4 regions of the Pseudarthrobacter sp. SL88 genome follow, and region 4 is predicted to be linked to each of the others. Evidence: predicted binding sites of a transcription regulator. Region 4 holds the regulator's gene; each other region holds the start of a gene.
The links. The regulator LexA, encoded in region 4, represses DNA repair genes until DNA is damaged. The targets are predictions, from matches to a motif close to TCGAACANNTGTTCGA.
Positions count from the first base shown of each region.

Region 1: the regulator LexA is predicted to act here: its motif matches at 2,770-2,785, upstream of OVA06_RS19490 (LexA family protein).
Region 2: the regulator LexA is predicted to act here: its motif matches at 2,825-2,840, upstream of OVA06_RS07890 (DUF6504 family protein).
Region 3: the regulator LexA is predicted to act here: its motif matches at 5,751-5,766, upstream of OVA06_RS17420 (LexA family protein).

Region 1 is NZ_JAPPRD010000002.1:23,668-30,986, reverse strand. It holds gene OVA06_RS19510 (DUF4192 family protein) at 1-287, opposite strand, end outside; gene OVA06_RS19505 (hypothetical protein) at 933-1,208, opposite strand; gene OVA06_RS19500 (hypothetical protein) at 1,292-1,642, opposite strand; gene OVA06_RS19495 (hypothetical protein) at 1,718-2,149, opposite strand; gene OVA06_RS19490 (LexA family protein) at 2,800-3,231, shown strand; gene OVA06_RS19485 (Y-family DNA polymerase) at 3,224-4,522, shown strand; gene OVA06_RS19480 (hypothetical protein) at 4,551-4,865, shown strand; gene OVA06_RS19475 (hypothetical protein) at 4,865-5,263, shown strand; gene OVA06_RS19470 (hypothetical protein) at 5,273-5,416, shown strand; gene OVA06_RS19465 (hypothetical protein) at 5,428-5,949, opposite strand; gene OVA06_RS19460 (hypothetical protein) at 6,209-7,102, shown strand.
Region 2 is NZ_JAPPRD010000001.1:1,704,064-1,711,382, forward strand. It holds gene OVA06_RS07860 (lipoate--protein ligase family protein) at 1-276, shown strand, start outside; gene OVA06_RS07865 (mycoredoxin) at 353-610, opposite strand; partial or broken gene OVA06_RS07870 (SOS response-associated peptidase) at 760-1,504, shown strand; gene OVA06_RS07875 (VOC family protein) at 1,529-1,951, opposite strand; gene OVA06_RS07880 (chorismate mutase) at 1,971-2,294, shown strand; gene OVA06_RS07885 (hypothetical protein) at 2,345-2,734, opposite strand; gene OVA06_RS07890 (DUF6504 family protein) at 2,884-3,231, shown strand; gene OVA06_RS07895 (DNA polymerase III subunit alpha) at 3,228-6,713, shown strand; gene thrS (threonine--tRNA ligase) at 6,842-7,319, shown strand, end outside.
Region 3 is NZ_JAPPRD010000001.1:3,829,891-3,837,209, reverse strand. It holds gene OVA06_RS17445 (MFS transporter) at 1-1,037, opposite strand, end outside; gene OVA06_RS17440 (IclR family transcriptional regulator) at 1,209-2,006, opposite strand; gene OVA06_RS17435 (fumarylacetoacetate hydrolase family protein) at 2,119-2,856, opposite strand; gene OVA06_RS17430 (D-2-hydroxyacid dehydrogenase) at 2,876-3,928, opposite strand; gene OVA06_RS17425 (Y-family DNA polymerase) at 3,999-5,279, opposite strand; gene OVA06_RS17420 (LexA family protein) at 5,306-5,737, opposite strand; gene OVA06_RS17415 (ArsR/SmtB family transcription factor) at 5,858-6,208, shown strand; gene OVA06_RS17410 (aquaporin) at 6,205-6,915, shown strand; gene OVA06_RS17405 (arsenate reductase ArsC) at 6,912-7,319, shown strand, end outside.
Region 4 is NZ_JAPPRD010000001.1:2,424,471-2,431,789, reverse strand. It holds gene hflX (GTPase HflX) at 1-245, shown strand, start outside; gene OVA06_RS11065 (ATP-dependent DNA helicase) at 238-2,295, shown strand; gene lexA (transcriptional repressor LexA) at 2,392-3,138, opposite strand; gene OVA06_RS11055 (LysM peptidoglycan-binding domain-containing protein) at 3,466-3,915, shown strand; partial or broken gene OVA06_RS11050 (histidinol-phosphate transaminase) at 4,052-5,171, shown strand; gene hisB (imidazoleglycerol-phosphate dehydratase HisB) at 5,232-5,858, shown strand; gene hisH (imidazole glycerol phosphate synthase subunit HisH) at 5,855-6,604, shown strand; gene OVA06_RS11035 (hypothetical protein) at 6,605-6,763, shown strand; gene priA (bifunctional 1-(5-phosphoribosyl)-5-((5-phosphoribosylamino)methylideneamino)imidazole-4-carboxamide isomerase/phosphoribosylanthranilate isomerase PriA) at 6,854-7,319, shown strand, end outside.

The sequences.
Region 1 (7,319 bases), on a different contig from region 4:
AGCGCCAGGACGTGGGCGGCGTAAGGAAACCCGTAGGCGGGCTTTTCGTCGGTGTAGACGATCACGTAGCTGCCTGTGGCTTTCTCGTCGTGGGCCGCGTAGGTGGCCATCATCTGCGCGTAATCCAGCGGGGCGGACTCTGCCGGGGCATCCATGCGGAGGGTCGCCCCGAGTGCGCCGAGGCGTGCTGTCAGCACGACGAACGATTCCTTGGGCTGGTTGCCCAGCAGGTGCGGAACGGCGGCGAGAAGGTCAGCGGTGCTGGTGATGGTCAGTTTTTCAGTCATGGTTTTTGTCCTTGCAGAGACGTGGGTGGGCGGGGCGGCTTAGGTGACCGGCCAGCTCCCCGTCTCCCCCCGTTGTTTTTTGGTTGCTGGCAAGCTTGCTTGCTCGGCTGCCGACGGAGCCCTGTCTACCCAAAGGGCAAGGGGCGGGAAATTCCCGGAGGAAATAAGCGACGCAGGAGCGCCGTAGGGACATTTCCTGCACCGCAGGCCCCGGAGCGAAGCGGAGGGCTAGACGGGGTGGAGCGGACGCCTAGAATCCGAAGGACAGCAACCAGAAAACGTCGTAGACACGACAGGTTCAGGGGGTCCGGAGCTCTGCGACGGCACGCCCTGGACCCAACAGCCGGCCGCGCCAGCGGACGCCCGTCAACTGGTTGGAGCGCAGCGGAAACCAGGGCGAGCCCCGCGAGCCTGCCCTAACGGGCCTGGACCGTGAATTGCGCCGGGGTTGCCGGCAGCCAGGGCTTGCCGCCGGAGCCACCCAGGGGTTTCCTTTCCTGCGCGAAAACGGCGGTCCGCCGCCGACGACCACCACCTAAAGCCGGCCACGTGCGGCGGACCGCCAGCACCTCAAAAGTCCTGGGGCCACATAGGAAAGCACCCACCTACTCGCCTGAGTAAGTGGGTGCCTTCGGGGTGCTGGGCTTAGTGCATTTTTGCCCGGTGTTCCGGTGCGAACAGGACCGCGACTAGCTCGTTGTGCCAGTCCAGCGCTGCGTACCGGCGGGTGGTGTCCAGCAGGCCGGGGTCAACGCGGGCATTCGTGGTCACTGCCTCTGCCATGCCCCGGATGTGGGCGGCGAGGTCGTTGGACGCGTCCGCGCTGTAGGACTCGGGGGACTTCTGCACGAGTGCGGCCAGCGTTTCGAGGAAAACGACGGTCTGGGCGGTGTTCTCCGTGATGCGGTGGGGGTCGGTCATGGTTCTTACTCCTTTGCAGAGACGTGGGGGTGGTGGGGCGATCAATGGTGACCGGCTTCAAAAGGAGCCGGTCACCTCCTGCCCTACTCGCGGCGGTCGTGGAGCGGAACGGCTCCGTAGTGTCCGGCTGCACGGCGGAAACGGGCGTCACTGCTGAAGATGAACGTGCCTCCGAACATGTACCACGGGGTGGGTTCGCCTTCCGGGGTGACCGGCTGGGCGTGGACCACGGTCTCGCGGTGGAAGTGCTCGTTTCTGACCAGTCGAACGGCGGGCCGCTCTGGCGTGGCTTCGAAAACTGGGTCGATGCCCTCGCCAATAACGGTTACTTCCATGACGCGGGAGAAGATTCCCCGGTTTGAGAAGTCGGTACCCAGGGCGTCGCGGTAGATCAAGGCGGTGATGCCCTTCGGGCCTGTGGTGTCGTTGCTCATGGTGGCTCCTTCAAAAGATGATGGGTGCTGTACTGCCCGGCCAGAGCCAGGCAGTACAGCGGTTCTCAGTGCTGGTTACGCGGCGTCCCGCACGGCGTAGGGCATCCGGTACCGGCTTGGCAGTTCGGCGGCGGCCTCGGGCAGGTCGGCCGGGCCTTGTGCCTGCCCGTTCTTCCAGCTGGAGAACGCCTGTTCGGTGATCGCGTCCCACAGGCGGGCCTTGGTCCGGTAGTAGGTGCAGGTCACGTCACCCTCGCAATAGGTGGCGATGCCGAACAGGTTGCCGATGCTGTCAGCGGTGCGGGTGACGGCGACCATGACGTAGGGCCATTGGCCAAGGTCCCAGCCGTCACAGCCCCAGCTGGAGAGCACGGCCCAGCCGTGTTCTTCGATGAGTTCCATCCAGTCGTAGCCTCCGTTCACGTGGTAGTCACCCAGCACGGTCAGGCCGTCGATGGTTTCCTCCGTGTCCGCGAGGATCACGGTCTTTTTGCTTACTGCGTTCATGGTTTTTGCCTTTGCAGAGACGTGGGGGTGGTGGGGCGATCAATGGTGACCGGCCAGCTCCCCGTCTCCCCCCGTTGTTTTTTGGTTGCTGGCAAGCTTGCTTGCTCGGCGGCCGACGGAGCCCTGTCTACCCAAAGGGCAAGGGGCGGGAAATTCCCGGAGGAAATAAGCGACGCAGGAGCGCCGTAGGGACATTTCCTGCACCGCAGGCCCCGGAGCGAAGCGGAGGGCTAGACGGGGTGGAGCGGACGCCTAGAATCCGAAGGACAGCAACCAGAAAACGTCGTAGACACGACAGGTTCAGGGGGTCCGGAGCTCTGCGACGGCACGCCCTGGACCCAACAGCCGGCCGCGCCAGCGGACGCCCGTCAACTGGTTGGAGCGCAGCGGAAACCAGGGCGAGCCCCGCGAGCCTGCCCTAACGGGCCTGGACCCCGCCGACGTCGAACTGCCTCCGCAGCTTCACACCCGGCAGAGCTGATAAGCCGCGGTGGACGGGTTGTGCACATTGGCGGGCAGGTGGAGCCCTCCGCGCAGCTCAAAGCTGTCCCCATTGTGCGCAAGCCGTCCAGGCCGCCCCTCGGGAGGCCTCTATTGTCCGAGCCCTGGAGTACAGTTAATCGAACATAGATTCGAATAAAAGGTGTGTTGTGGGCGTGATAGTTGGCCCCCGTGTGATAGATGCGGGACTGTCTTTGGTGACGGTGCTGGTGGCGCCGGTAGCGGTGGCCGCCGGTTATCCATCGCCCGCCCAGGACTACTTTGACGGCCGGATCGACCTCAACGCCCATCTGGTCAAGGATGTGACCAGCACGTTCATCGTCCGGGTCGCCGGGCATTCCATGGAGCAGGCCGGGATCAGCGACGGCGATGAGCTCGTGGTTAACCGGGCACTTGAACCCAAGGACGGTTCGGTGGTTGTGGCGGTCCTGGACGGCGAGCTGACGATCAAACGCCTGAGGATCACGCCCGCCGGGGTGGTCCTCCAGGCCGACAATCCCCGGTTCCCCGATATCGAAGTTCCGGCCTTGGCGGAACTTTCGGTGTGGGGGGTCGTTGAGCGGTGTTTACATTATGTCTAGGCCCGCGGTGATGCGCCGGATGCAGGAAATCGCGCACGTGGACGTGAACTGCTTTTACGCCTCGGCCGAACGTGCCTTCAACCCGTCTTTGGAAGGCAAACCGGTCATTGTGCTCTCCAACAATGACGGCTGCGCTGTCACCCGCTCCCCGGAAGCTAAACGCCTCGGCATTGCCATGGGTGAGCCGTGGTTCAAACTCCGGCCACGGGCGAAGGAATGGGGCCTGGTGGCCCTGTCGAGCAACTACGAACTTTACGGGGACATCAGCTCCCGGGTGATGGAGCTGCTGGGCCGCTATTCGGCCTGGTTGGAGGTGTATTCCGTTGACGAGGCGTTCCTGGGCGTCAAGGGTGAATCGGACGAGCTGCTGGCACTGGGCCGGGAGATGAAGGCCGCATGCCGGCGGCACGTCGGCGTGCCGGTCTGCGTCGGTATCGCCCCGACGAAGACCCTGGCGAAGCTGTGCAATAAGTGGGCGAAGAACAACCCCGCCTTCGGTGGGGTGTGCCGGTGGGGATCAGTGCCGAAAGAGCAGCGCGAAGCGCTCATGTCCCGGTTGTCCGTGATCGAAATCTGGGGCGTGGCCACCCGGTTGACCAAACGGTTGAACGCGATGGGGATCTTCACCATCGCCGACCTAGCCCGGGCCAACCCGGTCGCGATCCGGGACAAGTTCTCCATCGTCATGATGCGCACTGTCCTGGAGCTGCAGGGCACACCCTGCATCCCCATGGAAGAGGAACGGGTAGGACGTGACCAGCTCATCTTCTCCCGGTCCTTCTCCACACCGATCACCACTGCTGCGGGACTGCGGCAAGTCATGAGCGTGTACGCGCAAATGGCATCGGCCCGGTTAGCCAAACACGGCCTGCAAGCGAAAGTGTTGACGGCGTTCGCGGCGACGTCGCACTTCAACCCGAACGAAAAGTCGTTCCCCTCGGTCTGCCTGACACTGCCCATGCCCACCGCGGATCCGGTACTGCTGACAAAAGCAGCCCACGCCCTGCTCCCCCAGGTCCACGAAGGCGTGAAGTATGTCCGGGCCGGGATCATGGTCACCGATCTGCGCCCGACCGGGAACCAGAAACCCTTGGAACTGTTCGAAAACCCTCACGAAGAACGCGGCATCGGAACCCTGCTCGAAGAAGTGACCAAACGGTACGGCCGCGGATCCATCGGCCTCGGCCACGCAGGGGTCAAAGGCGGCCCGGACTGGTCCATGAAACGCGACATGCTCTCCCCCAGGTACACGACCCACTGGGACGAGCTTCCCCTAGTCAAGGCCGCCTGACCGGCGCTGCAACAGAAAGGAGTCCACCATGACTCTCGCTCCCGAACACCCCACCACCGGGCACGGAATCGATGTCCGGTTCAGCCTCGATGGCACCCCGTTGGCGGTCCGGCACGATGGCCGGATCTGGATGGTCGATCCCGACGTGCACACCGCGCACTGGTTCACCAGGGACGCATGGTGGGAACACCGGACCCGGGCAGCGATCGGCACCGGCGATGTTGTCAGCGTCGAGCACTGGCAGGTCCAGGCGAAACTCCCGACGGCCGGCGCGGAACTGCGCACGTTCACGCTGCGCCGCGAACCCCTGGCCACACAGTGGGACCTGGAGTCCATCAACTAGTGCCCACCCACCTCTACCGCTCCCCCGTCCCGGAGCAACTATGGAACAGGATCCGCGACGAGTTCACGCTCCCCACCCTGGAACAAGTCCGTGAACGCTTTGCAGCCGTACACGAGGATCCCGAACCGGCGACAAGGCAGCTGATCCGCGTGTTCATCGATGAGGAGACTTACTGTCCCGGCTTCCAGTTCCACCCCGACCTGTCCCTCAACCCCGTGGTGGTCAGGGTATTTGAACGGGCGATGGAGCTGCGGATCCCGCACAACTATTTCGCCCTCTGGATGATGGTCCGTTCCCCCGACCTGCACGGCCGGCGTCCCGTAGACCTGCGGAACGCCGGCGATCCGTCACCGCTGCTGGGGGCGTTGGGCCAGATCCGCGACGAGCTGGCGGCCTAGGATATGGGGGTGAAAATTACCCTGACCGTAGAGGCCGGCAACGGCGAACTCAGTCACGTCGAGGCCGAAGGCCAGACGTATGAGGAAGCCAAAGCAGCGGTCGAGGCATTGATTCCGGAAGGCGCCACAGCGATTGTGATCCGAATCGGTTAGCTTTGGCCTCGCTATTTATCGGCCCAGCGCTCGTGTGCGGCCTGGCGGCTGATCCCTGCGGCACGGCCAATGTCTGCCCAGGAAGCGCCGGCAGCTTTGGCGGCCGCGACAGTCTTATCCAGGCGGCGCGTTGACTGACGGTGTTCCTTTACGGCCGCTTCAACCCCCAGAATGGCTTCTGACGGTGCAATGTGGATCATCCATTCGTCCTGAACGGCGTCCTCCACAGGTAGGGAAACATATGCCGCGTCCCCGGGCCGGCAATACGCTTTGCGGGAGGCGAAGTCAGCCTCAGACGGTGTGAGGACCCGTTGCCACACCTCTCCCTGCCAGCCGCAAGTGCAGGCTCCACGCCAACTCATGATGAGGTCATCGGGAACGATTTCCTCATCGGATTCCCCGCCCGGTTTGTACTCTCCCGTGATTCCGTGGACAAGCATCCCTTCCGCAACGCCGCCCGAAGCGAGGCGCCCATCCGGTGCGATAGCCGCCACATAGCCCTCATGATTGTTGTCGGTGGAGGTCCAGCCCATAGCCTTACGCCTTCCTGTCAGGGTTTCCTGACACACAGTCTGCACGGGAGCACTGACATTTTCCAGAAGACTCAGCGACCAGTCCGGGACCGTTGCGGACTCAAGGTCTGCGGGCAGTCCCACAACCTTGGAAGTGGGACAGCCGGCGAGCCTCACTTCCTTGCGTCAGGATGGTCCTCTGCCCCGCTTAGAGCTCCAAATGTTGAGCTTTTTTGGAACACCAATACAGGGACGTTTGATAGGCCCTTAAGGGGTGGGAGTGCTGGTGTATATTTCTATCGAGTTGGCAACGGCCAGCACATCAGCGGCCGGGGGAAACATGGTTAACATTGCTGCGCATAAATCTGGATTACGGGTTGCGGCCCTCGGTCTGACGGCGATCGTCCTAGCTGCGTCAGGTTGTGCAGCACCCACAGCCAGGGAAGAAAAACCCAGGTCGTCATCAACTCCGTCGTCGACACCGGAAACACCAAAAACCACGCCAACCACCGGCCAGCCCGTTTCGTCGTCCAACACAGCATTGCCGATCAAGGGCCTCACAAACGATGGCAAGGGAGAGTATCTGCAGACAACCATTTCTGCTGATGACCCGGCCATGAAAGTCATCCCAGAAACCGTTGATCCGTCAGCCAGCGAACGCTTCACCGCTGACGAAATCCAGGACGCCCAGCGCTTCATCGCCACATTCATTGCCGAAGAAACCATCGACTCAATCCTTAATGCGAACCCCACGGACCGGACAACCATCGACGCTTGGTGGTCGCGTAACAAAGACAAAGTTGAGCCCTCTAACCTCGACGAGTTCTACGCGGACGTCCATTCAGCGGATGAGAATAAACCACTGGTAATGAGAGGCTTCTTCCGGGACGGTAAGTACGACCTCATGTACGGAGCAAGCCAACCGCACGTCATCGACCGGACACTGACTCCCACATCAGTAAAGGGAGGCGAAGTCAACGGTTTGAAAGTGGTCGGCATTAACTTCGATGCTTCGTATAATCTGGCCGCCAACCACAATGGTGAACAAGTCCCGGAAACCACCACCGCCACCATCAGCTATACGGTGACCAATGAAGTCACGGGCCATTGGCAGATCACGGGCTACTACTCACACTTCAACACCATCCCGGCCGGAGATATCGGCAGCCGCTAGAACCTCGCAATCCATTGTTCTACCCAAGGCTGACTGGCGCATCGCCAGTGTGCCGACGGAGTTGACCGGGTTCAACTTCAATTTCATCTGGACAGCCATCCACCGCGGACACCTCGCCGTCGTACCCGACTGCGTCGCTACTTGGGCCTTTCACAGGGTCGGCCTTGACGTCCTCCACGACTTAGGGCCCCACGCTGTACCAGTTCCTTGGATGTGG
Region 2 (7,319 bases), 720 kb from region 4:
GGGTCCCGCATCAAACTGGTAGGCACGGCGCAGCGGGTGGTGGCCGGCGGCTGGCTCTTCAGCTCGGTCATCGTGGTGGAGGACTCCGCACCAATCCGGAAGGTCCTGACCGACAGCTACGCTGCGCTCGGCCTCGACTGGGACCCCGCCACGGCCGGCGCGGCGGATGACCTTGTCCCCGGGCTGACGGTGAAAGCAGTCACCGATGCCCTGCTCGAAACGTACGCGGGCCATGCCACCCTGGCTTCGGCGCCGTTCGGCGGCCTGGGGGCATGACCCGCGTCTCCTGGATCGCCAGCCTTCAGGTGCGGCGGCGGGGGAGGAATGTCCCGGTTGGCTGCACCGTCCTGGACTAGGCCGCCAGGCGGTTCTTGACCTCTGCAGCGGACGGATTGGTGGCCGCCGTACCGTCCGGGAACAGGACAGTGGGCACGGTGCGGTTGCCGCCGTTGATCTGCTCCACGAGCTCGGCGGTACCTTCCACTTCCTCGATGTTGATTTCGGTGTAACCGATGCCTTGCGCGTCGAGCTGCTTCTTCAGCCGGTTGCAGTAGCCGCACCAGGTGGTGGAAAACATGGTGATGGTGCCGGTTTCGGGAGTGAAATCCACAGGGTTCTCCTCTGGGTTGGGTGAAGGTTTCGTTCGGGACAACGGTAGCGTGCCCACCGGTATTCCCCGGCGTCCGGCCGCGGAGCGGCTGCCCGGATGACAGTATGTGGCGCCGATGGCATGCTGGAGCCATGTGTGGACGCTACGTAATGGCACGCGCCGTGGGGGACCTCCTGGCAGAGTTCGACGCCGAACTGGAGGACGAGGTGAGCATTCCGCCGTCGTGGAATGTAGCCCCCACCGATGCCGTCCCCATCGTCCTGGAGCGGCTGATAGAGGACGGCACGGACGCCCGGCAGGTCCGCCAGCTGCACGTCGCCCGCTGGGGCCTGGTTCCCTCCTGGGCCAAGGACCCGGGCATCGGGTCCAAAATGATCAACGCCCGCAGTGAATCAGTGCTGGAAAAAGCCCGCATTCCGGAAGGCGGTCAGGGCACGGCGCTGCGCCGTACCCGCCGACGGCTACTACGAGTGGAAGCAGGGCCCTGGAAAGTCCAAGCAGCCGTATTATGTGCACCCCGGCGCAGGCAGGGGACTGGCCTTCGCCGGCCTTTACGAATGGTGGCGCGATCCGTCGGTACCGGCTGGCGAGCCCGGCCAGTGGGTGCTTTCCACGTCCATCCTTACGGCGGACACCCCGCCGCCGGGCTCCGAATCAACCGTGTTCGGGAAACTGACCGCCCTTCACGACCGGGTGCCGCTGCCCATGGACAGGGACACCATGCAGGCCTGGCTGGATCCCCAGGCTGACGACGCCGCCGCCCTGGTGGATATGGTGCGGTCCGCGGTCAAGGATGTGGCCGCCGACTGGCACGTGGAGTCCGTGGGCAAAGAGGTGGGCAACGTCCGCAACAACGGGCCGGAACTCATCCGGCCCGTGGAGGCCCTCTTTTAGCAGCCCTGACCGTCCTGGCGGAATTTAGACGGTGACCGTCCCGTCGTCGTCCACGGCCCAAGTGGGGTTGTACGCAACTTCCCAGCGGAACCCGTCCGGATCAGAGAAATACCCTGTGTAGCCGCCCCACGGCTGGGTGACCGGGTCGCCGGTGACTGTCGCGCCGGCGGCCTTCGCCTCGTCCAGGACCCGGTCCACCTCATCGGCGCCGTGCACATTATGGCTCAGGGTGATGCAGGGGACCGGGCCGGGAGCATCGACCCCGGCCTCGGCGTGCATCTGGCCCGCATCCCACAGGGAAAGCACCAGGCCGTGGTTGGCCTGGATAAAAACCACTTCGCCGGCAACCTCACGGTGAACAGGCCACCCGAGGCCATCGACATAAAAGGCCCGGGAGGCCGGAACACTGCGGACACCTAGCGAGATGAAGTCGACTCTGGGTTGCATGCTTCGATACTGTCAGAAGATGGCAACAATTCAAGGAAACGACCGGGATGCACTGGCCGACAAGGAACAGCTCGCCGCAGTCCGAATTGCCGTGGATGAGGTGGATGATCAAATCGTCACCCTTATTGCGCGCCGCGAACGCCTGATCAGGATCGCCGGCACCCTCAAGGGTGACGACGCCGAAGTCCGCGCCCCAGACCGCGTGGAGAAAATTATCCAGCATGTCCGCTCGGCAGCTAACAAGAAGGACATCGACCCGGACATAGTGGAAGCGACGTACCGGGCCATGATCTCCGGATTCATCGAACTGGAGCTGCGGGTCCACCACGAAGACAACGGCTGACCCTCCCGGGTCACATACCTTCCCCTGCAGCTGTAACGCTGCGGGGAGCCCTAGAGGTTTTCGTCCACCTTCACGCCGGACTGGAAGTCCCGGCCGTCAGCCTCGCTGAAGCCTGTCATCACATGGCCCTTGCCGAGGCCATTGATTGCTGCCATGGGAAAGTTACCTGTGATGGTGCTGCCTGAATGGCTGACGCCGCCCAGGTCATAGTTCTCCTCACAGTTCTGTTCGTGGTTAAACGAAAAGAAGGCTATGGCCTCCCCGTTCATGAATTCAATGCCCAGCCGGCGCTGGGATGAGTAGTCCGGACTCGCCGCCACGAGACCCACCACGTAGGCGCCGGAACCGGGAATGTTGCCGTCTATATCGAACGTGGCCACCAGCGTGGAGTCCTGTGCCTTGATGCTGACTTGTTTGAGGAGTGCGTCAGAGGTGCTCATGCACCCATCCTGCTCCCTGCCGAACTGTCAGTCCACCCCCTGAACCGCGATTCTATGCATTGGGTGGAGCCGGGCGTAGACTGGAATTATTCGAACACATATTCGAATCAATTTCCCAGTTTGCAGTACCAGCCAGTCCCGGAGGCGCCATGGGCATGTTCAGCGAATCAGTTGATGTCGCATGCACCCCCGACGGCCTTCCCCGGAGCCTTGTATGGTCCGGGCGTACGTACGACATCTGTGCCGAACCCCTCCGATGGTACGAACGCCGCCAGTGGTGGGCGGAGGAAAGCCGGGTTCCCCTGGGAAGCGGGCCCGGCATGGTGGACCACGAAATCTGGCGGGTTCAGGTCCTGCCCCGGATGTCGCCAGGGCGTCCCTCCGGCATGGAAAGCCAGCCCATTGAACCACTCACGCTGGACCTCACCAGGCACATCCGCAGCGGCAAGTGGCGGCTCCTGCGCATCCACGACGCCCTTCGACCCAGAACAGCATGAGTTTCACGCACCTGCATGTCTCCACCGCCTTCAGCGCGCACTATGGAGTCTCCTGGCCGGAGGAATTGGCCCAGGCCGCCGCTGACGACGGCGCTTCAGCGCTGGCCTGCACAGACCGCGACGGTCTATACGGCACCATCAAGCACCTCAAGGCCTGCATGGCCGCGGGGCTCGACCCCATTGTTGGGGTGGACCTTGCGGTGCTTGACGACGACGGCGACCGCCGCACAGATGTCGCCGGACGGGTTGTTGTACTCGCCAAGGGGCACAACAACGGGGCCGGCTACAGGGCGCTCTGCCGGCTGATCTCGGACGCCCACTCCAGGACTTCCGGCAAGGCAGGAGGTACCGTCCCCGTGGCCGTTACCCGGGCAGAGCTGGCTTCAAGGACCCTCGACCCCCAAACGCTCAAACCGGTCCTGGTGGTCCTCATTGGGCCAGATTCCGATGTTGGACGCGCCATGGGCGGAAGGCGGTACCTTCGCCCACGCACCCTGTTCAAGCAATGGCTCGATACCATGCCTACAGGGACCGTGGTGGCAGAGATTGTTTCCCAGCTCAGCGCCCCCGGCTCACCCTTGAGCACCGCCCACGCGGTAAGGATGCTCCGCCTCGCCGAAGAACACCGTGTTCCTGCGGTCCTCACCAATGCCGTCCGGTACTGCGGAGCGGACGGAGCACCCACCGCAGACGTCCTCGACTCCGCCCGCACGCTCAAATCACTGCCTGAACTTGCCGGCGAACCCCTCCTGCAGCCCACCGGCCAGGGATGGCTGAAAACCTCAGGCCATATGCGCCGGCTTGCCCAGGAAATCATTTCCGCGGCAGGCTACGGCGCCGCAGACCTCACGCAACTCCTTGCACAGACCGAGGCGCTCGCCGATGCCTGCCGGATCGATCCAACCAGTGACATGGGGTGGAAGCAGCCGGTTGTCCCGGAAGCATCCATCATCGGGATCGACCAGGACCCCGCCATGGAACTGGTCCAACGGTGCCATGCCGGAATCGCCAGGCGGTTTCCGGGCATTACCGGTACCGCGGAGCAAGCCATGCTCACAAGGCTCGAGCATGAGCTGAGGATCATCCGCAACCTCAACTTCTCCTCCTACTTCCTGACGGTGGCTGAGGTCTCCCGGATGATCCAGGACATGGGAGTCCGCGCCGCAGCAAGGGGTTCGGGCGCTTCCAGCCTGGTCAACTACCTGATTGACGTCAGCCAGGTAAATCCGTTGCAGCACGACCTGATCTTTGAGCGCTTCCTGTCCCAGGACAGGGCCACCCTGCCTGACATCGACATCGACGTCGAAAGCGCCGAACGCCACAACGTCTACCGAAAAATCTTCGAACGGTTCGGAGCTGAGCGGGTCACGTTGATGAGCATGCAAAACGGATACAGGGCCAGGGGAGCAGTCCGCGACGCCGGCCTCGCCCTGGGCATGGACGGCGACGAGGTGGGGGAGATCGCCAAGCAACTGTGGCGCTTTTCCGCAGGAAAATTCCGGGAAGCGCTCCAGGAAAAACCTGAACTGCGCGATTTCGCCGGCCGTGTGGAACAACGGGACACGGACGGCAACCAGCAACTGGATCTCCTGGTGGACCTGACGGAGCGCCTTGACCGGTTGCCCCGCCATATCTCCATGCACCCCTGCGGAGTAATCCTGGGTGACGCCACCCTGCTGGACCGCACCCCGGTCCAGCCCAGCGGGTTGGGGCTGCCCATGAGCCAGTTCGACAAACATGACATGGATCCCATGGGAATGCTGAAACTTGATGTCCTGGGCGTCAGGATGCAGAGCGCCATGGCGTTTGCCGTCCGTGAGATCATCCGGATCCATCCCTCCAAGGGCGACGTTGTGGCAGCAGGGCAACATGCGCCCGGTCCGGAAGGGGCTGGCCCTGACTACATTGCCGCCAACGGCCGGATCGATCTCAATGCTGTTCCGCTGGATGACGAAGCCACGTTCGAACTCATCAGGAGTACCCATACACTCGGATGTTTCCAGATCGAATCACCCGGCCAGCGGGAACTGATCGGCAAAATGGCACCCCGGGAATTCAACGACCTCATCATCGACATTTCCCTGTTCCGGCCTGGGCCCATGAAGTCAGACATGGTCCGGCCCTTCCTGGAGCACCGGCACGGCTTCGCCCCCGAGGTATATCCCCACCCGGACCTCAAGCCAGTACTCGCCGAAACCCACGGGGTCACGGTGTTCCATGAACAGATCCTCAAGACCTTCGACGTCATGACCCACTGTGGGCTTGCCCGTGCCGACGAGTTCCGCCGGGCCCTGGGCAATGAAAACCGCGAACCCGCTGTGGAGGGGTTCTTCCGCAAGGCGGCCCGCGCCGAAGGGTATGCCCCTGAGGTAGTGGACAAAGTATGGGGAACCCTGAAGGCCTTTGGAAGCTTCGGGTTCTGCAAGGCACACGGCGCCGCCTTTGCCGTTCCCACATACCAGTCCGCCTGGCTCAAAACACACCACCCGGAAGCCTTTCTGGCGGGGCTGTGGGAACACGACCCCGGCATGTACCCCAAACGGTTGCTGGTCGCTGAAGCACGGCGCCTGGGCATTCCCATCCTTCCCCTGGACATCAACCGGAGCAAGGACGAATACCGGGTGGAACGGATCCTGTCCGGAGCCGATTCAGGAAAGCTGGGGATACGGCTCAGCCTGAAAGGCATCTACGGGCTTTCGGCAACTGAACTTAAGCGGATCGTTGCCGGGCAGCCCTTTGACTCGCTCGCGGACCTTCGGTCGCGTTCAAGGATCAGCAAGCCCAGCATCAAGCGGCTTGCCCAGCTTGGCGCGTTCGATTCCCTCCACCGGGAGGCAGGAGGAACTGCCAACCGGGCCGACCTCGTACAGCACCTGCAACAACTCCAGGTCTCAGGAAGCCGGAAGGGCACCGACGTGCTGGAAGGGCAGCTGTCCTTCCCGCTGGGCGATATTGAGTTGCGCAACGTCAAACCCGGGCTGCCCCAACCGACCCTGGTGGAAACCGTTCGGGCTGAACTTGACCTGATGGCTGTAGATGTCAGCACCCACCTGATGGACAGCCACCGCCCCGTCCTGGAAAGGCTGGGCGTCACTACGGCTGACAAGCTGCTGGGACTGCGGAACGGAACCGAAGTGCTGGTGGCCGGCGTCCGGGTCGCCACCCAGACGCCTCCGATGCGTGGGGGCAGGCGCGTGGTGTTCATCAGCATCGACGACGGTACCGGATGCATCGATTCAGTGTTCTTCCACGAAGCCCAGGAAAGCGCCGGCCCGCTCCTGTTCGGCACGCGGATGCTGCTGATCCGGGGCACCACCCGCAGGACCGGCCCGCGGGGAATCAGCCTAAGCGCCAGCATGGCGTGGGACCTCAGCAGGCCCGAAACGCTGCCGTTCCCGCCGTCGGAAACTCCCTTCCAGGACGTGGCGCACCCGCTGGACGGCATTGCCAGGAGCCTTGCCATCACCGGTTTCAACGGCTGACTTCGGCTTTCCCCCAGCCGTGTGCCGCGTTGGTCGGCCCTCCGCCGAACCGATAGCATTGACGGTGGCTGGCTGTGGTCCCCGTACGCCACAAGCTATGAAGCCTCAACTTTGAATAGGAGACACCCGTGTCAGATGCCCAGCAGATCACCCTTCTCGTCGATGGCGAAGAGACCAAGGTGACTACCGGGACAACCGGTGCGGAACTCTTCTTTGAGCGCCGCGAAGTTGTCGTGGCCCGCGTTAATGGCGAACTCAAGGACCTGGACCAGGAACTGCCTGAAGGTGCCGAGGTGGAAGGCGTCACCATCGAATCCCCGGACGGTCTGAACGTCCTGCGCCACTCCACCGCCCACGTCATGGCCCAGGCCGTCCAGCAACTGCGCCCCGACGCCAAACTCGGCATCGGCCCCTACATCACCGATGGCTTCTACTTCGACTTCGATGTTGCTGAACCCTTCACTCCCGAGGACCTCAAGACCCTCGAGAAGATGATGCAGAAGATCATCAACCAGAACCAGAAGTTCGTCCGCCGCGTTGTCAGCGAGGACGAAGCCCGCGACGCCATGAAGAACGAGCCGTACAAGCTTGAGCTGCTGGGCAAGA
Region 3 (7,319 bases), 1.4 Mb from region 4:
AGGGTGACGTTGCCCAGTGTGACCAGGTAGAAGGCCGGGAGGGCGATGACGGCCTGGAACAGGGCGCCGTAGCGGTAGACGGGAACCCGGCCGAAGCGGTCGGACAGCGCACCGAAGGTGACCACCAGGACCGCCGCGAATCCGGCGGCGATCAGCAGACCGGTGGGGCCGATGAACTTGTCGCCGGCGAAGACGCCGGCCGGCATGCTGATGAAGGACACCAGCAGCGCCGAGTAGATCGATGAGTTTCCGTTCTCACCCATCCGCAGGCCAATGCCCACCAGCACGTTCTTCTTGGAGTGCTTCCAGATCTGGCCCACCGGGTTCTTGACCACGGCCTTGTGTTTTTCGAGCTCCTGGAAGACCGGGGTTTCCTTGAGCTTGAGCCGAATGAAGACGGCGATGATGATCAGGATGACGCTGGCCAGGAAAGGTACGCGCCAGAGCCAGCCCTGCAGGACTTCCTTGTCCGCCAGGGCCATCAGGGCGAAGGTGCCGGCGCCCAGGAGCGTGCCCAGCTGGATGCCCACGAAGGGCAGTGAGGCGAAGAAACCGCGACGGCGGCGCGGGGCCACCTCGGAGATCAGCGTTGTGGCGCCTGCCTGCTCGGCTCCGGCGCCCAGGCCCTGGAGGATGCGCAGGGCAACCAGCAGCACCGCCCCGAGCATCCCCGCCTGCTCAAAGGTGGGGAGGAGCCCGATGGCGAAGCTGGCCATGCCCATCAGGCCGATGGTCAGGATCAGCACCATTTTGCGGCCAAACCGGTCCCCGATGTACCCGAAGACCACGCCGCCGAAAGGCCGGGCCGCGAAGCCGACGCCGTAGGTGGCGAAGGAGGCGATGACGGCGCCGCTCTCGCCCAGCGGGGCGAAGAACAGCGGGCCGAAAATCAGGGCCGATGCGAGGCCGTAAATGTAGAAGTCGTAGTACTCCAGGGCCGAACCCACGGAGCTGGCAAGAGTTGCCCTTCGCAGCTGCTCCGGATCGACGACGGCGCCGTCCGCATCGGTCTGCGGTGATTTAGTACGAGTTGTCACGAGAACTCCCTCTAATGCACTCCAGGCCCCCGTTGGCCTGGTGGGATAGCGACAACACCTGTTGTGTCGATCACTATGCTGAACACAATACAGCAAGCTGAACAACTGGCAACAGTTTTTTGTTTTGTTGAGAAGTGGCGTTCCTCTGCGGCTTGGAGTCCGCGGCCGCGTTTAGCCCATAGGGTTGCCCAGCGAGTGTGCCAGCTCCTTGAGCTCCTTGACCATCTGCGAGCCCTGCTCCGGAGTGTAGGTGGCCTTCAGCGCGGTGACGGACAGGCCCAGGCTGGGACCGTGGGCGCCGCGCGTCGGAACAGACACGGCCAGGCACACCACTCCGGTGGTGCTTTCCTCGTCCTCGAAGGCGTAGCCCTGCTCGCGGATTTCGCGCAGCTGCGACTTCAGTTCCGCCCCGGTGCGCAGCGACTTGGGCGTGAGGACCGGCAGTTCGGCGTCATCAGGGAACATCCCTTCGATGTCGTGCACGTTGAGCCGGGCGATCAGCGCCTTGCCTACGGCGCAGAGGGATACCGGCATCTTGTCGCCGATATTGGAGGTCAGGCGGACTGCGGGGTGGCCCTCGTAGCGGGCGAGGTAGATAACGTTGGTTCCGTCCAGCATGGCGATCCGGACGGTCTCCCCGGAGAGGACGGAGGCCTGTTCGCAGTAGCGGTAGAACTCCTGGACCTCGTCCATCCGGCCCAAGTAGGCAGCGCCGAGTTCCACCAGCTTGCGGCCCAGGGTGAATTCCGCTCCCTGCCGGGTGATCAGCCGGGCTTCTTCGAGCGCCAGCAGGAGATTGGAGGTGGAGGACTTGGGAATCCCCACTTCGCGCGAAAGGTCGCTGAGGGTCAGCCGCCCCGTTGCAGAAGCCGCCAGCGCATCCAGGACGGCGGCCGCACGCGTGACTGCCGGCGCCGGCGAGGCGGCTCCCGACTTGTCCGGTGAAGCGGGGGTGCGGGAATCGGCCATGATTCTCCTTAGGTTGCCGGGACTGACTGCAGTGTCCGTTCAGTCAACTGAACGCTATCCATCATAAGTGCCCCGGCGGATGTGCGGTCCCGAAGAATGCGGGAGCGGCCCGTCAACCGACCGCGCTGGTCAGGGTTCCGACGCCCTCCACCACGATGTCCACGCGGTCGCCCGGCTCCACGGGCACCGCGGTGCCGGGCGCGCCGGTCATGACGACATCCCCGGGCTCAAGGGTCAGCCAGGAGGTGACGTAGACAAGGCAGTCCACCACAGAGGAGGGCAGGTTGAACGTCCCGGAGTTGGCCTTGGCCACTCCGTTGACGAAGACGTCGATGCCAGCCCGCTCGGGATCCGGGAGGGCGGTTTCTATCCACGGTCCGAGGGGCGTGTAGTTGACGCCGGCCTTGCCCTGGAAGTTCCGCTCGTCCACCGCGTTCTGATCCACGTTGGTGACGTCGTTGACGCAGGTGTAGCCGAGGACGTGGTCCAGGGCGTTCTCCGCGGTCAGGTCAGCTGCCTGCTTGCCGATCACCACGGCGAGTTCACCTTCTACGTTTACTGTGCCGCGGCCGCGTGCTGCGACGATCCGGTCGCCAGGTCCGGCCACGGTGTGGACGGACTTATGCCATGCCTGGATGGGCAGTGGGTGGTCGTTGAGGGTCAGGTTGTGGCCGATGCCTACCACTACCGCCGGGGCCACGGGAGCGAGGAGCTCCGCCTCACCTGCGGGGGTGGTGCCGCCCGTGAAGCGGAGCGGTGCCTCGAACGGGTCGACGATGTGGTGCCATGATCCGGCCCGTTCAACCGCGTGCCGGGTCCCGGACGCTGTGTTGATTCTGGCGATGCGCATTGGTTCTCCCGGTACTGGCTTAGTAGAAGTGGACGGTGTCCACGAGGTGGGGAAGCTCGCCGCCGTCGAGGAAGGTGCGGAGGTTGCTGCAGAACCGCTCGGTGATCAGCCGGTTTTCGGCGGCGCTGAGGGCTGACGTGTGGGGCGAGACCATAACCCTGGGGTGGCTCCACAGGGGGCTGTCCCGGGGCAGCGGCTCCACGGCGAAGACGTCCAGGCAGGCGTAGCCCACCTGGCCGTTCTCCAGCGCCTCCAGCAGCGCATCCTCATCCACCACGGTGCCTCGGCCAACGTTGACGAAGGTGGTGCCGGGTTTCATGGCCGCGAACAGTTCCCGGTTGAAGAGTTTCTCTGTGTATTCGGTTCCGGGCAGGGTGTTGACGACGGCGTCTGCCGTGGCGAGGAGTCCGGGCAGGCCCGCGTTGTCCACCACCTGGTGGATGCCCTCGATGGGCTCAACGGTCCGCTTGGTGCCGCTGACGTTCATGCCGAGCGCCCTGGCGATCCGGGCCGTTTCCAGCCCGATTTCGCCCAGGCCGCTGATCACCAGGTTTGAGCCGTTGACCAGGCGGGTGGGTACCCGCAGGTCGGGCCAGGCCTTGGCGGCTTGGTCCTGGGCCAGCTCGGCGCTCCGTTTGAAGCCGTTCAGGATTCCCATCGCCGCAAATTCGGCGAGGGGAAGCGCGTGTACTCCGGCGGAGGTGGTGATCCGGAATTTCTGCAGGACGTCCTGGCCGAGCCCGGATGCCTTGACCGCTCCGCCTGCCCCCGCCGCCATGGCATGGATCCATTCGAGTGCGGGGTTGTCCCGGGCGATGCGGGCCAGGCCCGCAGGGCTCTCATTGGGGAAGCCGTAGAGCACTTCGGCCCTGCCGAGCATGGCCCAGTAGCGTTCCTCCTGCCCGGGCGTGCGCTCGAAAGCGGGATCGCCGGCGTGGTCCGCGGGAAAGCGCTCCGGCGGGAGGAGGCCGGGCTCGTACAGGACGGTGATAGACGGATCGACGGCACGGATCTGGTCCACGAGCTCTGCTTCGAGCGGGACGGCGATGGCCACAGTCTTGGGAGAAGTCATCTGTTCACTATACTGTCTGCTGGCTAGCATGCTGAACAGTTTGGACTATGTTTCTGTCACTGCAGCCGGGTCATGCGGCTTTGACCACCGGAAGTTCGTCCCAATGGGTGGTGTACCGGGGCGAGCGCATGTCACGCTTCATGGTCCAGTCGAGGCCGGACTTGATGCCGGCATGTCCCAGCCCGATGGCCCCGCGCCCGAAGCGCCGGCTCACATCGTCAAGCAGCGGGCCGATGCCGCGTTCCTCATGCCGGTTCTCGAACAGTTCGAGCGGCGACTGGTTGCCGCTGGGCCGCAGGTCGGTCAGCATGATCCCCGCCTTGGCATATTTGAGGCCGTCCCGGATGTGGGGGAGCAGGGCATGTGCCGCCCTGGTCAGCAGCAGCGGGTCCGCCGTCGGCATCGGCAGCGAAACGCATACGGACGGGTACGCCTGCTCCTGTTGGCGGAAGGGTGACGTGGCGGCAAATGCCGTGAGCACTTTCGCCTGCAGGCCGTGCTTGGACAGCCTGGCGCTCGCCTGCTGCCCGTAAATGCTCAGCACCTGCCGCAGGCCGTCCGCACTGGCGACCGGCGTGGCGAACGATCGCGAGAAGATCAGCTGGTCCCGGCCGATTCGCTCCTCCTCCATGGGAATGCAGGGGGTGCCCCGCAACTCGAGGACGGTGCGCATCAGCACCACCGAAAACCTGTCCCGGATCATCACCGCATCGGCGCGGACCAGGTCCTGGACCGTGAAGATCCCCAGGACGTTGAGCCGCTTGGTCAGCCTTCCGGCGATGCCCCAGATCTCGTCCACGGGCAGCCGGGCCAGCAGGCTGTCCCGGACATCGTGGGGGACCGCCTCCCATAAACAGACCCCGTCAAAGGCCGGGTTGTTCTTGGCCCACTTGTTGCAGAGCTTGGCGAGCGTCTTGGTGGGTGCGATGCCCACGCATACGGGAACGCCCACATGCCTGCCGACGGCGTTCTTGATGGTGCGTCCGAGGGGTAGCAAGGTGCCGGCGTCCCCCTTGACCCCCAGGAACGCCTCGTCGATGCTGTAGACCTCCAACCAGGCCGAGTACCTGCCGAGCAGCTCCATGACCCGCGCGCTGATGTCGCCGTAGAGTTCGTAGTTGCTGGATTTCGCCACGAGGCCCCACTCCTTTGCCCGCGGCGCGAGCTTGAACCAGGGTTCGCCGGTGGTGATGCCGAGTGCCTTCGCCTCGGGGGAACGGGTAACGGCGCAGCCGTCGTTATTGGACAGGACCACCAGTGGGCGGCCCTCCAGCGAGGGGTCGAAGGCCCGTTCCGCGGACGCGTAGAAACAGTTGACGTCCACGTGGGCGATCTGCGGCATGTGGCGCATGAGGGCAGGTTTAGCCACGGCGGGCCTCAGACATGGTGCAGGCACCTTGTGGCGACTCCCCAGATGGTCAGTTCGGAAAGCGCCGATACCTTGATGTCCTGGTACCGGGGATTTTCCGCCTGCAGGACGATTCCGGTGGCCGTGATGCGCAGCCTCTTAACGGTGAGTTCACCGTCCAGCACGGCAATCACGACGGACCCGTCCTTGGGTTCCAGCGCGCGGTTGACGATCAGCTCGTCCCCGTCGCTGATGCCGGCACCCTCCATGGAGTTTCCGGTGACCCTGACAACAAAGGTGCTGGTGATGTCCTTGATCAGGTGTGCGTTCAGGTCGATCCGCCCGTCGAAGTAGTCCTGTGCCGGCGATGGAAAGCCGGCCGCGACTGCCACGGGAGAGATCAATACCGAGAACAGCGACGCGCCTGCATCTATCACGCGAGGCCCGACAATAACGCCCACAACACACCCTTATTCGAATATTTGTTCGATAAGTTCAGTGTAGCGCCGGATGCCGACAATGAGCCCGACGTTGGGTCATTGCGCTATGACATAGATGAATGTGAATATATACGTGTGTCTATGTCTTTGGAATTGACCGCGGTCCAAACGGTTGCTTGCTGCTCCCCGCTGGCGCGGGAGCCCTTGTCCCTGCCCGAGGCGGAGGGAATCGCGCCACTGTTGAAGGCCCTGGCGGATCCGGTCCGGTTGCGGCTGATGTCCCTGGTCGCCTCGCATGAGGGCGGTGAGGCGTGTGTCTGCGACCTGAACGACGCCTTCGAGCTGTCCCAGCCGACGATCAGCCACCACCTGAAAATCCTGCACGGGGCCGGTCTGCTGGACCGGGAGAAGCGTGGCGTCTGGGTTTACTACCGGGCCCGCACCGAGGCCCTTCAGAACCTCGCCACACTGATCGGGGGACAGGCGAAGTGAGCGTCCTGGCGCGCAGAGCCGGTGCCGAGCTCGTCGGTACGGCATTCCTCGTGATAGCCATCGTGGGCTCCGGGATTATGGCGTCACGGTTGTCCACGGACGACGTCGGGCTGCAGCTTCTGCAGAACAGCGTGGCCACAGGCGCCGCCCTGGTCGCGCTCATTGTCGCCCTGCAGCCGGTCTCCGCCTCGTTCAACCCCGTCGTCACCCTGGTCGAACGCGCCTTGGGCATGATTGCCACCAGAACATCGGCGGCTCTGATCGGCGCCCAGTTCCTGGGCGGCCTGGTGGGCGCCCTTGCTGCGAACCTGATGTTCGGCCTGGACGCCGTCACGTTCTCCACGCGGGAAAGAACCGGGGCCGGCCTCTGGTTCGGCGAGGTTATAGCCACCATCGGGCTGCTGCTGGTCATCTTCGGCACGGTCCGTTCCGGGAGGACCGACCGGGTCGCGTTCGCCGTCGGCGGCTACATCACGGCAGCGTACTGGTTCACGTCCTCCACCAGCTTCGCCAACCCCGCCGTCACGATCGCCCGGACCATCACGGACACCTTCGCCGGGATCTCCCCGTCGTCCGCTCCCGCTTTCATCCTCGCCCAGCTGGCAGGCGGGGCAGCCGGCTACGCCCTGGTCCGATTCCTTTACCCCACCCTTGCTGCTTCCACCGCTGCCGCGGCGGTCGCGGCTGATCGAAAGGTGCTCTCGTGAGCCACAAGCCCTCCGTCCTGTTCGTCTGCGTCCACAACGCCGGCCGTTCCCAGATGGCCGCCGCGTTCCTCGCCACCCTGGGCAAGGGTGAGATTGAGGTCCGCTCCGCCGGGTCCCAGCCCGTGGACAAGGTCAACCCCGCCGCGGTCGAGGCGATGGCCGAGGTCGGTATCGACATGTCCGCCGAGATCCCTAAGATCCTCACCACCGAGGCCGTGAAAGGTTCCGACGTCGTCATCACCATGGGCTGCGGTGACGAGTGCCCCTACTTCCCGGGGAAGCGCTACGAAGACTGGGTCCTGGAAGACCCCGCCGGCAAGGGCGTCGACTCCGTCCGGCCCATCCGCGACGAGATCAAGACCCGGGTCGAGGCGCTGATCGCCTCCCTGACCCCGGCTACCGCA
Region 4 (7,319 bases):
TGGTTTCGGCGCGCACCGGCGAAGGCATCGCGGAACTGCTGAAGACCATCAGCGACTCGATTCCGCGCCCCGGGGTCAAACTGGAGCTCCTCATCCCGTACAACCGCGGCGACCTGATCAGCAAGCTCCACGACTCGGACGCGGAGATCATCAGCATGTCCCATGTCGAGGCCGGAACCCGGGCGGTGGTGAAGGTCCGTGAGGGCCTGGCCGCCGAACTGGAAACCTTTGCCGTCAATGCCTGAGGTTGTGGCAACGGAATCCAAGGAAACGGCCGGCGGGCAGCTCGTCATCGAGCTGCTCGACCGGGCCGTTTCCGCCATGGGCGGCCAAAGCCGCTCCGGGCAGCATGAGATGGCGCGGCAGGTGGCGCAGGCTATCGAGACCGGCAACCACCTGCTGGTGCAGGCCGGGACCGGTACCGGAAAGTCGCTGGCGTACCTGATCCCGCTGATCGCCCACGCACTTGAAAGCAACAAGCCGGCGCTGGTGTCCACGGCCACCCTTGCCCTGCAGACACAGATTGTGGGCAGGGACCTGCCCCGGCTCCTCAAAGCCATCACCCCGGCCCTCGACCGGCCAGTCAAGGTGGCGCTGGTCAAAGGCCGGTCCAATTACGTGTGCCGGCACAAGCTGGAAGGCGGGTTTCCCTCCGAGGAACCCTCCGAGGGGCAGCTCTTCTCCCTCGGTGAGGACACCAGCGTGCCGCACTTCGCCGCAGCCGCAGGCGGGCCGCAGTCCCAGCTCGGAAAGGAAGTGGTCCGGCTCCGGGAATGGGCGGAAAAGACGTCCACAGGAGACCGGGACGAGCTCCTGCCCGGCGTGACGGACCGTGCCTGGAAGCAGGTGTCCGTGACGTCCATGGAGTGCCTGGGCTCCCAGAAATGCCCCCTGGCCGAGGAGTGCTTCAGCGAGCTGGCCCGCCAGGACGCTGCCGAGGCCGACGTCGTGGTGACCAACCATGCCATGCTCGCGGTCAGCGCGTTCGAGGGACTCGCGGTGCTGCCGGAGTACGACGTTGTGGTGGTGGATGAGGCCCACGAGCTGCAGGACCGGGTCACCGGTGCAGTGTCCGGCCAGCTCTCCGTCGCCATGGTCCACGCTGCTGCCTCGGGTGCCCGCAAACACACAGCGATCACCGTGGACGCGCTCAACGCCGCCGCGGCGAACCTGGAGCTGGCCCTTGCCGGCGTCCCAAGTGGGCTGCTCCCCAGCGGACTGAACGACGAACAGCTCGACTGCGTGGACCAGCTGCGCGAGGCCTGCAGGGCGGCGCTGTCCGACTCCAAGGGAGACAGCAGCAACACGGCCGACGGCGGCAGGCAGCTTGCGCGTTCACGGCTGATGCTCATCCTTGAACTGTCCGAACGGCTTTTGGCGGCAAGGGAAAACCGCGAGGTCGTGTGGATCTCGCGCGCCGGAACCTTCGATCCCGGCCAGGGCTATTCCCAACCTGACGACAACGCTCCTGCGCTGGTCAATATCGCGCCGTTGTCTGTGGCCGGGAGGCTGCGTGAGGGGCTCTTCGCCGGGCACACAGTGGTCCTGACGTCCGCAACCCTGGCCATCGGTTCTGCCTTCGAGCCCGCCGCCGGGGGATTGGGCCTGGTGGGCGAAGGGGCGCCGGCGTGGACCGGGATCGACGTCGGCTCGCCGTTCGACTATCCCAAGCAGGGCATCCTGTACGTGGCCGGGCACCTGCCCAAGCCGGGCCGTGGCGCGTCACCGGAATCGCTGGCAGAGCTGGAGGCACTGATCAGCGCCTCGAACGGCGGGGCGCTGTGCCTGTTCTCCTCGCGGCGGGCAGCCGAGGAGGCGGCCGAAGCGCTCCGGCCCAAGCTGGGCATGACGGTCCTGTGCCAGGGCGACTCCACCATGACGGCCCTCGTCAAACAGTTCGCCGACGAACCGGACACGTGCCTGTTCGGCACCATGTCGCTCTGGCAGGGCGTTGACGTCCCAGGGGTTTCCTGCCGGCTGGTCGTCATCGACCGGATTCCCTTCCCCCGCCCGGACGACCCCCTCATGACGGCCCGCTCCCGGGCCGTGGCACAGGCAGGCGGCAACGGATTCATGTCCGTCTCGGCCACGCATGCCGCCATCCGGCTGGCCCAGGGCGCCGGCAGGCTGATCCGCTCCACCGGCGACAAAGGCGTGGTGGCCGTCCTCGATTCCCGCCTGGCCACGGAACGCTATGCCGGGTTCCTGCGCGGCGCCCTGCCGCCCTTCTGGGCGACGACGGACCGCACGACGGCGATCGCGGCCTTGGCGAGGCTGGCCGGGGAAACGCCCTAGGCAGCACCTGAAATGCATAAGGAAGGCGCCGTTCCGGGGAACGGCGCCTTCCTTATCGGCTGGACTGCTGCGGCTTGTTGCTGACGTGCGGTCCCGCTAGAGCGACCGGAGGACCGAAACCACTTTGCCCATGATGGTGGCATGGTCGCCAAGGATCGGTTCGTACTGCGTGTTCTGGGGCAGCAGCCACGTGTGACCGTCCCGCTGGCGGAATGTCTTGACCGTGGCTTCGTCGTCCAGGAGCGCTGCAACAATATCGCCGTTCGCGGCGTCGGCCTGGCGCCGGACCACCACCCAGTCGCCGTCACAGATGGCGGCGTCAACCATGGAATCACCGGCCACCCTGAGCATGAAGAGTTCGCCCTGGCCCACCAGTTGGCGGGGGAGCGGCATAACGTCTTCCACCACCTGGTCCGCAAGGATGGGGCCGCCGGCGGCGATGCGGCCGACGAGGGGCACCATGGCCGTGTCCAGCGCCGTGGGCAACTCCGTGACAGCCGCGATCCCCGGTGAGGCCGCCGCCTCTGGTTCCGCTGCCTGCCTGGCCGTCCTGCCGGTTGTACCGCCGTCGAGGGTCAGCGGCATCAGGACTTCCATGGCACGGGGCCGCTTCGGATCACGCCGGAGGTAGCCCAGCTTTTCCAGCTGGGAGAGCTGGTGGGTGACGCTGGAAAGGCTGGCCAGCCCTACGGTGTCCCCAATTTCGCGCATGGACGGCGGGTAACCGTTGACATTGACCGAACGCTGGATGGTCTCGAGGATTTTCTTCTGCCGCGGCGTCAAACCCTTGGCTGTCCTTTTCGGCTGCGAGGTCGCCCTGCCCCCGGTGGCTGCTGCTGCCATGTTCGCCGTTGCCTTTCGGTAGCCACCGGGCTTTCAACTGCACCGGACTGAGTGTTCACACCGTCAATGTCAGACCCTGCTGATCAACTTCAGGTGTGGATGTTCCTGCCTCAAACGTAGGTCAGCCACATTGCTTTTTCAAACATTTGTTCTAGCGAGTCTCGACATTATTCGTCCATAGGTGCTAAAACTGAACCAAGCAGTATTCGAATATGTGTTCTAACAAGGCAAGCAGCCGTTCGAACACGGAGCCGGTCAGGCAGCACCATCGGGCGGCACCAGCAGGCGACACCAACAGACGCAGCACGGTCCAGGAGGGCTAAGGTCATGTCAGCTACATCCGCTTTCAGGTCACACGGTTTCGATGTTCACGGCAACGGTGCCCGGGATCAGCAGGCGGCGCAGGAAGGCCGGGTGCCGGTCCAGCGGACGCCGGCCGGCGGACGCCGCGGCCAGGCGCCGCTGCCGCCCCTGCGCCTCACGCGGCGGGGCAAGGTGGTCCTGATCGGGATTCCACTGGTGCTGCTGGCGGCGCTCCTGCTGTCCCTGGCCGGATTCTTCAATTCCCCCGCCAAGGCCTCCGACTCCGCGGCGGACCTCACCGTGACCCCCACCGTCACAGTGACCGTGCAGCCGGGTGAGTCGCTGTGGGGGATCGCAGCCGACCTCGCGCCGGAGCGGGACGCCAGGGACGTTGTGGCAGATATTGTGCAGCTCAACAACCTGTCCGCCGGGAAGATTCTCCCGGGACAGCAGCTGTACATTCCCACGCGCTAGGAAAGGTGCCGGCAAGATTTCCCGGATGAATGAAGGTCCGCAAACAGCAGGTGCGTCGCCCGGAGCGCGCACCCCGCCCGGACCGGCGCAAACCGTCACATTTTCGGGCGACCGCACCTCCCACTAAACTGTTCAGGTGAATGACCAGCTTGAACGCCTGAACCGGCTTCCCCTCCGCAGTAACCTCCGGGGCCTCACGCCCTACGGTGCCCCGCAGCTGGATGTCCCCATCCTCCTCAACGTCAATGAGAACACCCATGGTGTCCCGGCCGGACGTCACTGCCGCCATCACGGCGGCTGTCGCGGAGGCTGCCGCCGGCCTTAACCGCTACCCGGACCGGGAGTTCACCGAGCTCCGCAAGGCCCTTGCCGAGTATCTGGGCCACGGCCTGGACGAGGCCAACGTGTGGGCAGCTAACGGCTCCAACGAGGTGCTCCAGCAGATCCTTCAGGCATTTGGCGGTCCGGGCCGCACGGCGCTGGGCTTCCCGCCCACGTACTCCATGTACCCGCTGCTGGCCAGCGGCACGGACACCGGATACATTAAGGGCCAGCGTGAGGACGGGTACGGCCTCAGCGCCGAATCGGCCGCCCGCCAGGTCCGGGAACTGAAGCCCAACATCGTCTTCCTGTGCTCGCCGAACAACCCCACCGGCACCGGCCTCGGGCTGGACGTGGTGGAAGCGGTCTACGAAGCCGGCGCCGAAAGCCAGGCCATCGTGATCGTGGACGAGGCCTACCACGAGTTTGCCCACGACGGCACGCCCAGCGCCCTGACGCTGCTGCCCGGGCGGGAGCGGCTGATCGTTTCCCGCACCATGAGCAAGGCGTTCGCGCTGGCCGGCGCCCGGCTGGGATACATGGCAGCCGCCCCGGAAGTGACCGACGCGCTGCGCCTGGTCCGGCTCCCGTACCACCTGTCGGCCATCACCCAGGCAATCGCCCTCGCGGCCCTGCAGCACCGCGAAGCCCTCATGGCGGACGTCGAGGACATCAAAAGGCAGCGCGACCGCATCGTGTCCGAACTGACCCGCATGGGCCTCAAGCCGGCGGCGTCCGACTCCAACTACGTGTTCTTCGGCGGACTGGAGAACCCGCACCGGGTCTGGCAGGAACTGCTGGACGCGGGTGTGCTGATCCGCGACGTCGGCATCCCGGGGCACCTGCGGGTCACTGCCGGCACTGAGACGGAAACCACAGCCTTCCTCACCTCCCTGGAAAGCATCCTTGCCAGCCAGCCGGCCCTTCCCGCCTAGACTTGAAGAACCGGCGCTGGACGCCCTGACCACCCTTCCTGCCACAAAGGACACCTGACCATGACTTCCACCGGATCGAACGCGGCCGCAGCCCGGACCGCACGTATGGAGCGTGCCACCAGCGAGTCGTCCGTGCTCGTGGAAATCAATCTTGACGGTACCGGCGTCTCGGACATCGACACTTCCGTGCCGTTCTACGACCACATGCTCACGGCACTGTGCAAGCACTCGCTGATCGACATGACGGTCAAGGCCACCGGGGACACCCACATCGACGTCCACCACACCGTGGAGGACGTCGCCATCACCTTCGGCGAGGTGCTGCGGACGGCCCTGGGCAACAAGGCGGGCATCCGCCGGTTCGGGGAAGCGACCGTACCGCTGGACGAGGCCCTGGCCAACGCCGTGGTGGACGTCTCGGGACGCCCCTACCTCGTGCACGGCGGCGAGCCCGCCGGCCAGGAATACCACCTGATCGGCGGCCACTTCACCGGCTCCCTGACCCGCCACGTCTTTGAAGCCATCACCCTGCACGCCGGTATCTGCCTGCACATGAACGTCATTGCCGGACGGGACCCCCACCACATTGTGGAAGCCCAGTTCAAGGCGTTCGCCCGTGCCCTCCGTGCAGCCGTCGAACCCGATCCGCGGGTTGAGGGCATCCCGTCCACCAAGGGTGCCCTGTGAGCGGCCAGATCCTGAAGGACGGTGCCATCATCGACCCGTCCGCGTCACGCAAGCCCGCATCCCCGGAAGGGAAGCCCACCGTCACGGTGCTCGACTACGGTTCCGGCAACGTCCGGTCCGCCGTGCGCGCCCTCGAGCGGGCCGGCGCGGAGGTCATCCTCAGCGCCAAGCCCGAAGATGTCCTGAACGCCGACGGCCTGGTGGTTCCCGGCGTCGGCGCCTTCGAGACGGTCATGCGCGAGCTCAAGGCCGTGGATGGCATCAGGCTCATCGGCCGCCGGGTGGCAGGCGGACGCCCCGTCCTGGGGATCTGCGTAGGCCTCCAGGTACTTTTCGAGGCCGGCGTCGAGCATGGCACCGAGGCTGAGGGCATCGGCGAATGGCCCGGAAAGGTCGAGCTGCTGCCGGCCGACGTCGTTCCGCACATGGGCTGGAACACCGTCAAGGTACCGGAGGGTTCAAAGCTCTTCGCCGGAGTGGAAGGCGAGCGGTTCTACTTCGTCCACTCCTACGGCGTGCAGGAATGGAACTTCGACGTCATCCAGCCGCTGATGGCCCCTCCGCTGGTGACGTGGTCCGAACACGGCGCGCCCTTTATTGCCGCCGTCGAGAACGGGCCGCTGTGCGCCACGCAGTTCCACCCGGAGAAGTCAGGCGATGCCGGTGCGCGGCTGCTGCGCAACTGGGTGGACGCGCTGCGCCGGCCTACAGAAACCAGCAGTGGCGACCCTGCCGGCGGCGCCTGAATGTGGTCCATCGTGCTGATGGGACTGGCCGGCCTGCTGGTGGGCGGTGCCCTGTCCTTCCGGCAGCAGCACAAGCCCCTGTGGACCCAGGTTTCGTTCTACGTCCTGGCAGCCATGTCCCTGCTCGCCGCCTACCTGCTGACCCTCCCGGGCAACTGACCGGCAACCTGGTAAACGGCTCCGGCCACTGACGCGCCCCGGCACTGTGCCGGCAGCCCGGCACCCCACCCAACAACACCAAGGATGAAGATGACCACCGCAAACGATCTGCCGGTACTTGAACTGCTGCCCGCCGTCGACGTCGTCAACGGCCAGGCCGTGCGGCTGGTCCAGGGCGAGGCCGGCAGTGAAACCAGCTACGGAACACCGCTGGAGGCTGCGCTGAACTGGCAGCAGCAGGGCGCCGAGTGGGTGCACCTCGTGGACCTGGACGCCGCCTTCGGCCGCGGTTCCAACGCCGAACTCCTCCGCGAGGTGGTGGGGCAGCTGGACATCAAGGTGGAACTCTCCGGCGGACTGCGGGACGACGAAACCCTCGAAGCCGCCCTTGGCCTCGGCGTCGCCCGGGTTAACCTCGGCACCGCCGCGCTGGAAAACCCGGAGTGGACCCGCCGGGCCATCGAGCGCTTCGGTGACAAAATCGCCGTCGGACTCGACGTGCGCGGGACCACCCTGGCCGGACGTGGCTGGACCAAAGAAGGCGGGGACCTCTGGG